DNA from 3 places in the Mesorhizobium sp. M0954 genome. Region 3 is predicted to be linked to each of the others. Evidence: predicted binding sites of a transcription regulator. Region 3 holds the regulator's gene; each other region holds the start of a gene.
What was found. The regulator LexA, encoded in region 3, represses DNA repair genes until DNA is damaged. The targets are predictions, from matches to a motif close to TGTTCNNNNTGTGTTCNG.
Positions count from the first base shown of each region.

Region 1: a site for LexA is predicted at 1,591-1,608, ahead of NKH93_RS10520 (DNA recombination protein RmuC). Genes of this name have one in related genera too.
Region 2: a site for LexA is predicted at 1,518-1,535, ahead of NKH93_RS03725 (DUF3072 domain-containing protein). Genes of this name have one in related genera too.

Region 1 covers NZ_JAMYNR010000006.1:149,075-153,255, forward strand. The annotation lists gene NKH93_RS10505 (GNAT family N-acetyltransferase) at 1-64, opposite strand, end outside; gene fmt (methionyl-tRNA formyltransferase) at 61-990, opposite strand; gene def (peptide deformylase) at 1,007-1,537, opposite strand; gene NKH93_RS10520 (DNA recombination protein RmuC) at 1,641-2,903, shown strand; gene NKH93_RS10525 (GFA family protein) at 2,943-3,347, opposite strand; gene NKH93_RS10530 (cation diffusion facilitator family transporter) at 3,415-4,181, opposite strand, start outside.
Region 2 covers NZ_JAMYNR010000002.1:117,532-121,712, forward strand. The annotation lists gene NKH93_RS03715 (cyclic nucleotide-binding domain-containing protein) at 529-891, shown strand; gene NKH93_RS03720 (helix-turn-helix domain-containing protein) at 898-1,146, shown strand; gene NKH93_RS03725 (DUF3072 domain-containing protein) at 1,572-1,781, shown strand; gene NKH93_RS03730 (hypothetical protein) at 2,017-2,142, opposite strand; gene NKH93_RS03735 (hypothetical protein) at 2,799-3,692, shown strand.
Region 3 covers NZ_JAMYNR010000012.1:185,811-189,991, forward strand. The annotation lists gene NKH93_RS18620 (ComEC/Rec2 family competence protein) at 1-1,479, shown strand, start outside; gene lexA (transcriptional repressor LexA) at 1,473-2,207, opposite strand; gene kynU (kynureninase) at 2,655-3,902, shown strand; gene NKH93_RS18635 (hormone-sensitive lipase) at 3,998-4,181, shown strand, end outside.

The sequences.
Region 1 (4,181 bases), on a different contig from region 3:
CTTCGACAAGGCGGATCGCCTCGCGGTCCCGCGGCGTCGCCGCGCGTATGGACATCATGCTCATGACAATTTCATTCCTTTTTCGAGCTTGGCCCCGCGCAGAAACTCCTGCGCGGCAATGGGCCTTGCGCCCGCACGTTGAACTTCGACCGGCCTGATCGCGCCTGACCCGCAGGCGACCGTCAGCCGGTCATCGAGAATTCCTCCCGGTTCGCCGGCGCCTTGCGAGAGCGTCGAGCGAAGCAGTTTCAGCCGTTCCACGCGGCCGCCGATTTCGGCCTCGCACCATGCACCGGGAAAGGGCGACAGGCCGCGAATCTGGTTGTGCACGTCGCCGGCAGGTCGCAGCCAGTCTATGCGAGTCTCCAATTTATCGATTTTCTTGGCGTAGGTCACCCCCACCTCCGCCTGTGTGGTAAATGTCAGCGTATTCCGCTCCAGCCGTTCGAGCGCTTGCACTATGAGCGAAGCACCCAAGACCATCAGCCGATCGTGCAGATCGCCGGCCGTCATGTCGGGTCCAATGGGACATTTTTCAACCATTGCCACAGGGCCGGTGTCGAGGCCTTCCTCCATCCGCATCACCATCATGCCCGTTTCGGTATCGCCGGCCATGATGGCGCGCTGGATAGGGGCAGCGCCGCGCCAGCGCGGCAGCAGCGATGCATGGCCGTTGAGGCAACCGAGCCGCGGCGCCTCGAGAACGGGTTTGGGCAGAAGCAGCCCGTAGGCGACCACCACGGCGACGTCGGCACGCAACGCGCGGAACGCCTCCTGCTCCGCCTCGCCCTTCAGCGACACCGGCGACCGCACCTCGATGCCAAGCCGCTCCGCCTCGCGCTGCACCGGCGACGGCGTCAGTTCGAGCCCGCGCCGGCCGCCGGCGCGCGGCGGCTGCGTGTAGACGGCTGCCAACTCGTGCCCGGCCCCGGCAATCGCCCGCAGCGTCGGCACGGAGAATTCGGGCGTACCCATGAAGATGACACGCAGGGGCATTCGTCGACGCCTACCCCACCATCTTGCCCGGCGCCTTGTCCCTGGCGAGCTTCTTGAATTTCTTGACCACCATGTCGCGCTTCAGCTTGGAGATGTAATCGATGAACAGCACGCCGTTGAGGTGGTCGATTTCATGCTGCAGGCAGGTCGCCATCAGCCCCTCGGCCTCGATCTCCTGCAGCTTGCCATCGCGATCGAGATATTTCACCCGCACCGCGGCGGGGCGCTCGACTTCCGCATAGTAATCGGGGATCGACAGGCAGCCTTCCTCATAGACCGAACGCTGGTCGGAGCTTTCAAGGATTTCGGGATTGATGAAGACGTGCGGCGCCGGCGTCTCGTCCTCCTTGGCGAGGTCGATCACCAGCATGCGCAAGGGTTCGCCGACCTGGATCGCTGCGAGGCCGATGCCGGGTGCGTCATACATGGTGTCCAGCATGTCGCCGGCCAGTTTGCGCAGATCGCCGTCGACACGCTCGACCGGTTTTGAAACCTGGCGCAGGACGGGATCGGGGAGGATGATAAGCGGCTTGATCGACATGGTGTCTCACCTAAGACCTCGCAGGAAAAGCGTCAACCGGGGCGCCTTCGGGTCGTTCACGTTTTGATCTGCGCCGGCAGACCGAATCATCTATGCTGTCGACATGAACGATCTGGCCACCATCCTGTCCGAACCTGTCGCCCGCCTCGGCGCCACCACGATCACGCTCGGCCATGCCCTGGGTTTCGGCGCAATGCTGTTCCTCGGCCTGTTCGTGGCGCTCATCGTTGCGCTCTGGCGATCGGCCAAGGCGCGTGCAGTGGCGGCTGCCGAAGCCGCCGACCACGCCCGCGACGCCGAGGCGCGGATGGCCGGCATTCTGCAATCCCAAGCGGAAATGCAGGGCCGCATGGGCGCCATCGCCGAAGTGTTCGGGGCGCGCCAGGCCGAACTCACCCAGTCGATCGGCCAGCGCCTCGATGCCATGACCGGCCGCCTGGGCCAGACCATGACCGAGCAGACGAGATCGACGCATGAGAGCCTCGCCAAGCTGCAGGAACGGCTGGCGGTCATCGATATCGCGCAAGGCAACATCCAGTCGCTGGCCGGCCAGGTCGTGCAATTGCAGGCGATCCTTTCCAACAAGCAGACGCGCGGCGCCTTCGGCCAGTCGCGTATGGAAGCCATCGTCGCCGACGGATTGCCGCACGGCGCCTATGAATTCCAGGCGACCTTGTCGAATGGCAGCCGGCCCGACTGCCTGGTGAAGATGCCGAACGGCGCACCGTCGCTTGCCATCGATGCAAAGTTTCCGCTCGAGGCCTGGAATGCCATCCGGGCCGCCGAAGGCGCCGAACTGCAGAAGACCGCCGCACAGGCTTTCCGCCGCGACATCGAGGTGCATGTCCGCGATATTTCCGAAAAATACCTGATCCAGGGCGAGACGCAGGACACCGCCTTCATGTTCGTGCCTTCGGAATCGGTGTTCGCCGAAATCCACGAGAATTTCGAGGCCGTTGTCCAGAAGGCGCATCGCTCACGGATCGTCATCGTCTCGCCATCGCTTTTGATGCTGTCGATCCAGGTCATCCAGGCGATCCTCAAGGATGCGCGCATGCGCGAACAGGCACACCTGATCCAGGGCGAGGTTATCCGGCTGATGGAAGACGTCTCCCGGCTAGACGAGCGGGTGCGCAAATTGCAGACGCATTTCGGCCAATCGGCCAAGGACATCGAGGACATCCTGGTCTCGACATCGAAGGTGACCAGGCGCGGACAAAAGATCGAGGCGCTGGAGTTTGGCGTGCAGCCGGCGGAGGACACCGCTGGTTCGAATGGCAGCGGAGCAAAAGCGGAAAGCAGCCCGCGCGTCGCCGATTCGAAAACCGGGCAGTTGAGGCTAAGGGTCGTCGAAGGCGACGATTGAGAGCTGCGCCGGAACCGGAGGCTTCGCCCCGGTCTGGCGCTACTGCTCCTCGATGATGGTTGTGCCTTCGAATTCCGGCAGCCAATGCAGCGCCGAGCGGTGCCAGATCTGCTTTCTTGGCACCAGTTGCTCGCGCTGCCGTGCCGTGCCGACCCTGATACCGTAAACCTTCGGTCCCTCGCCCGCCGACGTGGCGTAGAGATGCGAGCCGCACTCACCGCAAAATGCCTGGGCACGCTTGGCGCCGCTCGAACCGGTCTTGATGTAGATCTTCGGCGCGCCATTGGTGATCCTGTAATTGTCCTCGGACGCCGGCACGGTGACGCGAAAGGCCGTTCCGGTTAGCTTCTGACAATCGATGCAGTGACAAATGGTGGTCTTTTCCGGATCGACTTCGGCCTCGTAAGTGATAGCGCCACAATGACACGCGCCGTCGATTTTCATCTTCGTTCCTCCTGGAGCTTTTGCCTGCAATCATAACCGGGACTGCCCGATGGCGCAGCCATTTTCCTCAGGCCGGTTCCCCTCCGGACGCCGCCAGGGCCTTGCTCCGGCGTTCCCAGGTGCCGGTGGTCTGCGGCTTGACGAAGAGCCGCGTCACCTCCGGCATCTCCGCCTTCAGCCGCGTCTCGAGGCGCTCGACACAGGTCTCTATCTCCGGCGCCGACAAATGATCCTCGAACTCGATGCTCAAAGCGGCGACGATCTCCTGCGGACCCATATGCAGCGTCAGCACGCCATTTGCCCGTTGCACCGCCGGGTCCTGCTGGATGACGGCCAGCACCTCTGTTTGCACCTCGGGCGAGGCCGGCTCGCCGAGCAGCAGGCTCTTGCTTTCGCGTGCCAGGAAGATCGCGGTCGCGCCCAGGATGAGCGCGATGCCGATCGACGCGGCGCCGTCGAGCTTCGGCATGTCCAGCAATTCCGCCGCCAATATGCCGGCGAAGGCGACAACGAGGCCGAGAAGTGCCGCGCTGTCCTCGAAGAGTACGGTGTAGACACTCGGATCCTTGCTGAGCTGCACCGCCTCAAGCCAGCCGTGGCTGCCTTTTTGGTGGCGGAATTCCTTCAGCGCCACCAGCCAAGAGGTGCCTTCGAAGAGGAAGGAAAGGCCAAGGACAGCGTAGTTCACCTTGGCGTTGGCGATCGGCTCCGGCGCCATGATGTGCATCACGCCTTCGTAGAACGATATGCCGGCGCCCAGTGCAAAGACAAGGAGCGCGACGATGAAGCTCCAGAAGTACAGCTCGCGGCCATGGCCGAGCGGATGCGTGCGGT
Region 2 (4,181 bases), on a different contig from region 3:
CGACGTCGGCATAATTGCGCCTGAGATTCTGCTCGAGATCGCCGGCGGCACGCAGCCTCAGATGGTCTTTGAAAACGTGCTCTACGGATCGAGCCATGCAACATCTCCATTTGCGGCACCGAAGAGACATTCAGCCCGAGGGTTCTGGCGGTGCCGAACGGATGCGAGTGCGGTTGTTCCTCTGCTATGAGACAGGGGCGCAGAGGCCTGGAGAGGTGGACATGCCGCATCGACCGACGGATAATTCTCGGGACTCGCCGGTTTGAAAGGCGTACTCTGCTTTGATCGGTGATAAACATTAAGGGCATCGCCGGCTGTGAGCGAGCATCGTGCTTCCGCCCCAATTCGGGAGGGAGCCATGAGCAGCCCCAACACTTCCAAAATTGGCCTCGCATTTTCAGAAGGCCGCGATCGGGCGCCGCAGCCAATTCCTAGCCCAGAGCCTGTATACAGAAACGAACTGCTGCGGCGCATGTCTCCGGCCACCATCAATTGCTCAGCCCTCACCTTCACAGCAGCTTTCTGCCATTGAGGACGCAGCTCGAAACCGCAAACGCCGCTATCGAGGCCGTCTACTTCTTTGAGACGGGGATCGGCTCGATGGTGGCGAAACTCCGGCCGGAGGTCGACGCCGAAGTTATAGTCATTGGTTTCGAGGGCATGACCGGCTCGGCGCTGATCATGGGCGGCGATCGATCGCCGCACGACTGCTACATTCAAGCGGATGCCGAGGTTGCCAGCATGGACGCCGAGCCATTCACAAAGGCGCTTTCCGACAGCCCGACGCTGCGGCTTTTTCTGCTGCGGTACGTGCACTACGCGTGGATCCAGGCAAGCTATACCGCCCTCGCCAATGCGCGTTTGAAACTGGAAGAACGGCTGGCAAGATAGCTGGTCATGTGCAACGACCGCATAGAAGGCGACCGGCTGCCGATTACCCATGAATTCCTGTCGGTCATGTTGGGTGTACGACGGCCGGGCGTCACCGTGGCACTTCAAATGCTGGAAGGCCGCGGTCTGATCAGGTCAAATCGTGGCGAGGTCATCGTCCGTGATCGAACTGGTCTCATCACCTTGGCAAACAGCTCATATGGCCAGCCGGAGGCGGAATATGCCCGCCTGATCGGCGAGCAGGCATCTCCATAATCCGCGCCAATGTGGAAGTCCGCCGATGGGATGAGACAAACTACCTAAAGCGGCAGGCCATCGCTAATGCTGGGCGGGGGGTCTCGATCCGCGAAGGGCAACCCCTGCTGGTTGCGACAGTTGAGTGAGGCACGCCAAGTCTCTCCCTTCCCGCAAAGAATTGATATGTTGAGACCGAAGGCTCTGTCAGCGCCGTTGGCGACCAGAGCAGGATATGGCTGCCAGTCCGGCGCGGGAACCACCATCCAGCCGCAGTCGACTTGTTGTCCGGGTCCCGGCCAGCGTCGACGTTACTCCGACCGATCCCACACACTGACCAGGTCGGTGACGAGCAGCCCTGCAAACGATCTGAGAAAGCCTACCAAATGTGGCGGAACAAATCATGATCGTTTCTCATTGTGCTGATCAGTCAAGGGAGATTGACTATGGGCGACCGGCACAACCCAAAAATCGAGGCATCGGCAAGAGACCCGGAAGATTGGGTCAGCGGAGATGACCCAATGACTCCCGCACAAGCCTCATATCTGAAAACTCTGGCCGAACAGGCCGACGACCCTGACGGCTATGCCGACGGCCTTAGCAAGGCGGAAGCTTCCAAACGCATTGGTGCACTCCGGGAAAAGTTAGGCCTGTAGCGTCCGCCCGTGGCTTTTCGTCTCTAGCAAAGGACAGCCGATCGGATTGGATTGGGACAGTTTTGCTGCAGGTGACCCGCAATGAATCTTCTGAATTCAGTGCATTGTGGCTCGACCGGCGATCGAGACGACAAACGGCGGATGGGAGCGGCTCATAGGGTACAACAGCCCGGCATTCGCCCCAAAACCCACCGAGACCTCGCACCCGCCGATCCAATCCTGCTGTCGAAACAGATCAGGCCCTTCCGACGAGGGCGATGGTCACCAAAGACACAAACAGGACAAGGGCCATTGCAGCGCCCCAGAAGAAAACTTTTTCGGTGCCGCGTTGCTCTTCCTCGCGAGATATGTCTTTCGCCATTGTATGCATCCTTTGCGAAGGTCAGCGACTGAGCAACGTGCTGTGCCAAGGCTGGGTTCCCGATAAACTACTTGCCCGCTTCGCACTGTGAGACCGTTCTCGGAATGAAACTCCAACCGTCGGTTGGTGGACGCATCGCAGCTGGTGCATCTAAAGTTCGCGTGGTCCGCGCGCACCGGGCATGTCCGACCCCGAGCCCCCGCTCGGTGCAACAGCGTTTGATCGACCCGCCGCATCAACCTGTGCGGCGGGCCTTTTTCCTCACGCGATGGAACACCGGCGCGCAGGAAAAGTTCTGCCCACGCAGCAAACTCTTTCCCTCATATCTTTGCTGCCAGATCGGATATCTCCGATCGGCCCGCGTCGTTCTTATCCTCCGGCGACGCGGGCTCGCCGTCCTGCTATCGGTCGAGGACCACAGAACAACCGAAAGCACGATGCTGTCAGGACCCGGTGCCAATCGGAGCACAAACGTGAAGTTCTCACGTTGGAGGTTGCGCGGATCCTGGTCAACCGTAGCGGCATATGTGAGGCGGGACGCCTTCACCGATCGCCTCGTCGGCTTCCTCTTGCAGGTCTAACTATGCCTTCTGATGTTCTTGGACCCAAATGAGCTGCACCGCGTTGTTTGCGCGCATGCTGTGCTTCGCAATCTGATGGAAAAATCCGACGCCCCTGCTGCACCGCAGACAGCTCCTGGTGCCGAAGCGCGCTTTCCGTACGATCGTGCGGCGGTTGAGCGGTTTCGACAGACATTCCCGCGCGCCAGGTGGAGTGACGAGCGCAGAACCTGGTTCGTGCCAGGAAAGACTGCAGAGCGGCGGATCCAGCGCTGGCTTGCGCAAGAGGCGGATTTGCGAGCAGCACATGATGACAGCAAGGGACGGGATGCCTTCGCCTTCGATCCCCTGTCGAGCCGGTATCTGGAAGTCGCGGACGACCTGCGCATTCGCACGCCTTATTCGCGGACGGTTCTTGAGGAACTGCGAGCCGTTCCATGGGCGAGCTGGGACGACGAACTGCGGGCCTGGAGAGTGCCTTTCCGCTCGTACGAGGAGTTGAAGCGCCATTGGCCAAGCATCGAAAGGGCCGCAGGCCGCGCAGAACCGGAGGAGAGGAAACGGCGACGAGAAGCGTCCAAAGACTCCGAGGAATATAAAGCCGCCAGATTGCGGTATGCCGAACGCAGGCGACGTCGCTATCCACTGCCCCCAGACGATTTACCCCGGCTTGGCCGTGCCGTGGCAACGGAGCAATACGGTATCGTGGTCTTCACCGAGATTTCGGGTGAACTCGTCGACGCCTCGCAGATAGCAGCGTTCTATCCGCATTTGATCGAGGCGAACGTCGACCACGTCTGGGGCCGATGGCGTCCGGCGACGTTGGCTGAATTGATTAGAACATGGCCCGCTCCGCGTGCTGCCGGATTACCAGAACGGCAGCGAGGCTGGTGGCAACCAACGCTGGCCGAACTCAGGATAGCTCGCCAAATAGCTCGAAGCCTGGCGCGAAGAAGGGCACAAGGCTTATGGCATTGTTCTAGCTTTTGAAGCTGGGGCCGTTTTCCACCGTCTGTCCGGTTGCCCTAGTGTTGAGATGTCACCCCGATCGGAGCCTTCCATGTGCAACGATTGCGAACAACATACGGCTTGGCTGAACATTGCTCGATGATGAGGTCGCTGGCCTTGAAGTTCCCATGCATGAAACCGACTTGACGTGCGCGTAGGCGCACGACACCAGCATCGATGATCCGGCTCCAATAACCCGCGTGGCAGTAAAGCCATCGACCGGCTTCTATGACGTTTGGAACGCACCGGCCGGACCTAGACTAACGGTGGGCGGGTGGTCAACTTGCCTTCCGAGGGAGCTTGGGGACAGCACACGATTCCTGCTTCCGGCGTGGCGTTCCTCGAATTTGCCAGAACGATGTACCTGAACGCGAAAGATTCATTTCCGCTTCACGCTCAGCGTTTATTGCCATCGCCGGACTGCGATGAAGTCCGCCGCTCCGCTACCGTGTGGCGGGCGCCCCCGGTGTC
Region 3 (4,181 bases):
GCGATGCGGCGCACCGGCATCTACCACATCATCTCCATCTCGGGGCTGCATATGGCGTTGGTCGCCGGCACCATCATGGCGCTGCTGCGGGGTGCCTTCGCGCTGTTTCCCGATTTCTCATCGCGACGGCCGGTCAAGAAATATGCCGCGGCCGCCGCGCTTTTTTCGATTGCGGCCTACCTCGTCTTTTCCGGCATTGTCGTGGCGGCCGAACGCAGCTTCATCATGCTGGCGGTGATGCTTATCGCCGTGCTGTTCGACCGGGCCGCGCTCACCATGCGCAACCTGGCGATCTCGGCCATCGCGGTCATCCTGGTGTCGCCGCACGAGGTGGTCGGTCCGAGTTTCCAGATGTCCTTCGCCGCGACGGCGGCCCTTGTCGGCGCCTATGCAGGCTGGTCCGATTACCGCGCCGGCAGGGCCACCACGCCGCCGCCGCGGCAGTCGCCGCTACGCTTTGCCACTCGAAAGGTCCTGCTGGGCATGTGCGGTCTGGCGATGACCTCGATCATTGCAGGGAGCGCCACGGCGCTTTTCGCCATATGGCATTTCCAGCGCGTGGCGCCGCTCAGCCTGTTCGCCAATCTGGCCATCATGCCCATCGTGTCACTGGTCGTCATGCCCTTCGCCGTTCTCAGCGCGCTGGCGATGCCGTTCGGTGCGGATGGCCCTTTTCTCTATGTCATGGGCAAGGGGCTGACGGCGATGATCGCCCTGTCCGGGTGGATCTCGGAGCGCTCGCCGATCGATGCGGTCGGGCTGATTTCGCTGAGATCCGTCCTTCTGGTGACGATCGCCCTCGTCATTGCCAGCATGGCGACGACGTGGTTGCGGCTGGCGGCACTTCCTTTTGCGCTCGCCGGCTTGCTGACGACAACGCAGACACGCATACCCGACGTATTGGTCTCGGAGGACGCACGGCTGGTCGCGCTGCCGATCGGCAGCGGTGAACTCGCGGTCAACCGGGCACGCCCGAATGAGTTCACCATCGACAACTGGAAACGCGCGCTCACATCAGAGGCTATCGTCGCGCCGGAAACACCTGGAAAGAACGACCCGCAATTCGACATTGCCGATCCGGCCGACCTACCGCCGGGCATGCCGTTCATTTGCACGGACGGCCTCTGCCTTGCCAGGCATCCATCCGGCGCGATCATCGCGCAAGCCAAGGACCGCGATACTGCGCGGCCAGCCTGCGCCTTTGCCAGCTTGATCGTCATCGACGACGCCACCGCCCATAACCCCTGCTACTACGACCGGCTGGTCCTCGTCGTCACCAAACGGCAACTGGCGCGCGCGGGAAGTGCCGCCGTCTATTTCGATCCACAAGCGGCAACACGCGCCGAGATCCGCTTCGCCGTCGAAAAATCATACCGGCCCTGGCACGTGCAGCGGAAATTTTCACGCGCGGCACGGGGCCTGCCGCCATACCGCCGGGCCGACAACCCCAAAGCCGGCGCCAAGGGCGGAGCTCAGTAGCGGCGGATCAGTCCGACGAGCTTGCCCTGCACCTTGACCCTGTCTGGTCCGAAGATGCGCGTCTCGTAGGCCGGATTGGCGGCTTCCAGGGCGATCGAGGCGCCCTTGCGGCGGAACCGCTTCAGCGTCGCTTCCTCCTCGTCGACCAGTGCCACCACGATCTCACCGGGGCTCGCCGTATCGGCATTGCGGATGATCACCGTGTCGCCGTCGAAAATGCCGGCCTCGATCATCGAATCGCCTTTGACCTCAAGCGCATAATGCTCGCCGCCCATGATCATATCCGGCGGCACCGAAATCGAATGCGTCTGGTGCTGGATGGCGTCGATCGGCACACCGGCAGCGATGCGGCCCATCACCGGGATCGAAACGGCGGCGACGACATCGTCGTCATTTCCGGCTGCGGGCACGCGCGACGATGTCGGCTTGCCTTGCCGAGGGGCGCCTTGCCCAAGACTGCCCTGGATGACACTCGGCGAGAACTTGCGTGCCGCATTGAGGCCGGGGGCGATCGAGTCAGGCAGGCGTAGCACCTCCAGCGCACGGGCCCGGTTGGGCAAACGGCGAATGAAGCCGCGCTCCTCCAGCGCCGTAATCAGCCGGTGGATTCCGGATTTGGAAGCCAGGTCGAGCGCTTCCTTCATCTCGTCGAATGAAGGCGGGATACCGCTTTCCTTCAACCTTTCGTGGATGAACATAAGCAGTTCGTGTTGTTTGCGTGTCAGCATAGCGACCCCCAACAGAATCAGAAAAACAAACCCAGAACAAACACTATCTGTTCCAGTTGTGTTCCGCAACTGTTTAAAGTTTAATGAATGCGTTAAGGCTCGGGAAACAAACGACGTCCCCTACCGGCGTACCGCATTTTCACCGCCGCGAGCCTCATCGCCTTGATTCTGCTTTCGTTTGCGCCCTTCTGGCCTCCTAGAAGGCGGCGCTGGCATCGGCCGTCGGTCGGTAAAAGGCACGGAATTGAACCCTTATCGACTGTGCGGTTTGGTCGATGCACCGTGAACGAAACGAACTCAAAACGCCAACCTCGGGTTAAGTCCCAGTTTCCACCGCCTGGTCAGGCTGCTTCTCGCCGGTGGAGCCTTGCTGCGCGCAACCAGGTAATGGAAGAACAGTCGATGCGTGTCCGGCGTTGCGTTGGATCTTGGGGGAGCAGACAAATCATGACAGGAATTCCCGATCTCGTGGCCATAAAGGCGATGGATGCCGCGGATCCGCTGCGCGCGATGCGCGACCGCTTTGTGTTGCCGCAAGGAGTGATCTATCTCGACGGCAATTCGCTAGGAGCTGCTTCACGTACCGCTTTCGATGAACTGCACAAGGCCGCGACCGAAGAATGGTCGCATGATCTCATCCGCGCATGGAACACGGCCGGCTGGTTCAACATGCCGCTTGAACTTGGCGACCAGCTCGGGCGCCTGATCGGTGCCGCGGCCGGCCAGACAGTGGTCTGCGACACGACATCGGTCAACATCTACAAGCTGCTGCACGCCGCCATGGCCATGCGACCGGAGCGGCAGGTCATCGTCGCCGAGGGCGATAGTTTTCCGACGGACCTCTACATGGCCGAGGGTGTGGTTTCGACGCGAAAAGATACGCTGCTGCGCCTCTCGGGGGTCGACGCGCCGACCATCGAAGATCTGATCGACGAACGCACCGCCGTGGTGCTGGTCAACCACGTCAACTATAAGTCGGGCGAACTGCGCGACATGCCGGCGCTGACGCGCAGGGCTCAGGAAGCCGGGGCGATGATCGTCTGGGATCTCTGCCACACCGCCGGCGCGATGCCAGTCGAGCTCGACAAGGCAAACGCCGATTTTGCCGTTGGCTGCACCTACAAATATCTGAATGGCGGCCCCGGCGCGCCTGCCTTCATCTATGCGGCTGAGCGGCATCTTTCCGACATCCAGCAGCCGCTCACCGGCTGGTGGGGCCATGCACGGCCCTTCGCCTTCGAGCCAGGCTATGCGGCCGGCACCGGCATCCGCCGGTTTCTGTGCGGCACGCAGCCGGTCCTGTCGATGCGCACGCTGAAGGGCGCGCTCGACATCTGGAACGATGTCGACATGACGGCGGTGCGCAAGAAGAGCATCGCGCTGGCGGATCTGTTCATCGAGCTTGTCGAGGCAAAGTGCGGCACTTACGGGCTCACGCTCGAAAGCACGCGCGATGGGGAAAAACGCGGCAGCCAGATTTCATTCATGCATGAGCATGGCTACCAGGTCATGCGCGCGCTGATCGAACGTGGCGTGATCGGCGATTTTGGCGCGCCATCGACCATGCGCTTCGGCTTCACCCCGCTCTATGTTGGCTATGCCGATGTCTGGCAGGCCGTCAAAGTGCTTGAGGACATCCTGCACACCAGTGCGTGGAAGGATGCGCGCTTCGCCATCAAAGCAGCTGTCACTTGAGATTGATGCGAGAGCTGGAATCGTGAGGCTGGCGACGACGCGCCGCGCGATGCTTACGGCTACGCTGCAAGGCCATATGCCAGGGAGGGCGCAGGGTGTTCGAACGTCACATTGCAGATTGGGACAACGCCTATGCCAACGGCGCCAACATAGCCGGCAGCGATCGCTGGCCGGCGGCCTGGATCGAGCCCGCGCGGATTTTCCGCGACGTGCTTTCGACCGAGGGCAGGGCGCGGCTGGACATGGCCTATGGCGACAACCCACGCAACCGGCTCGATC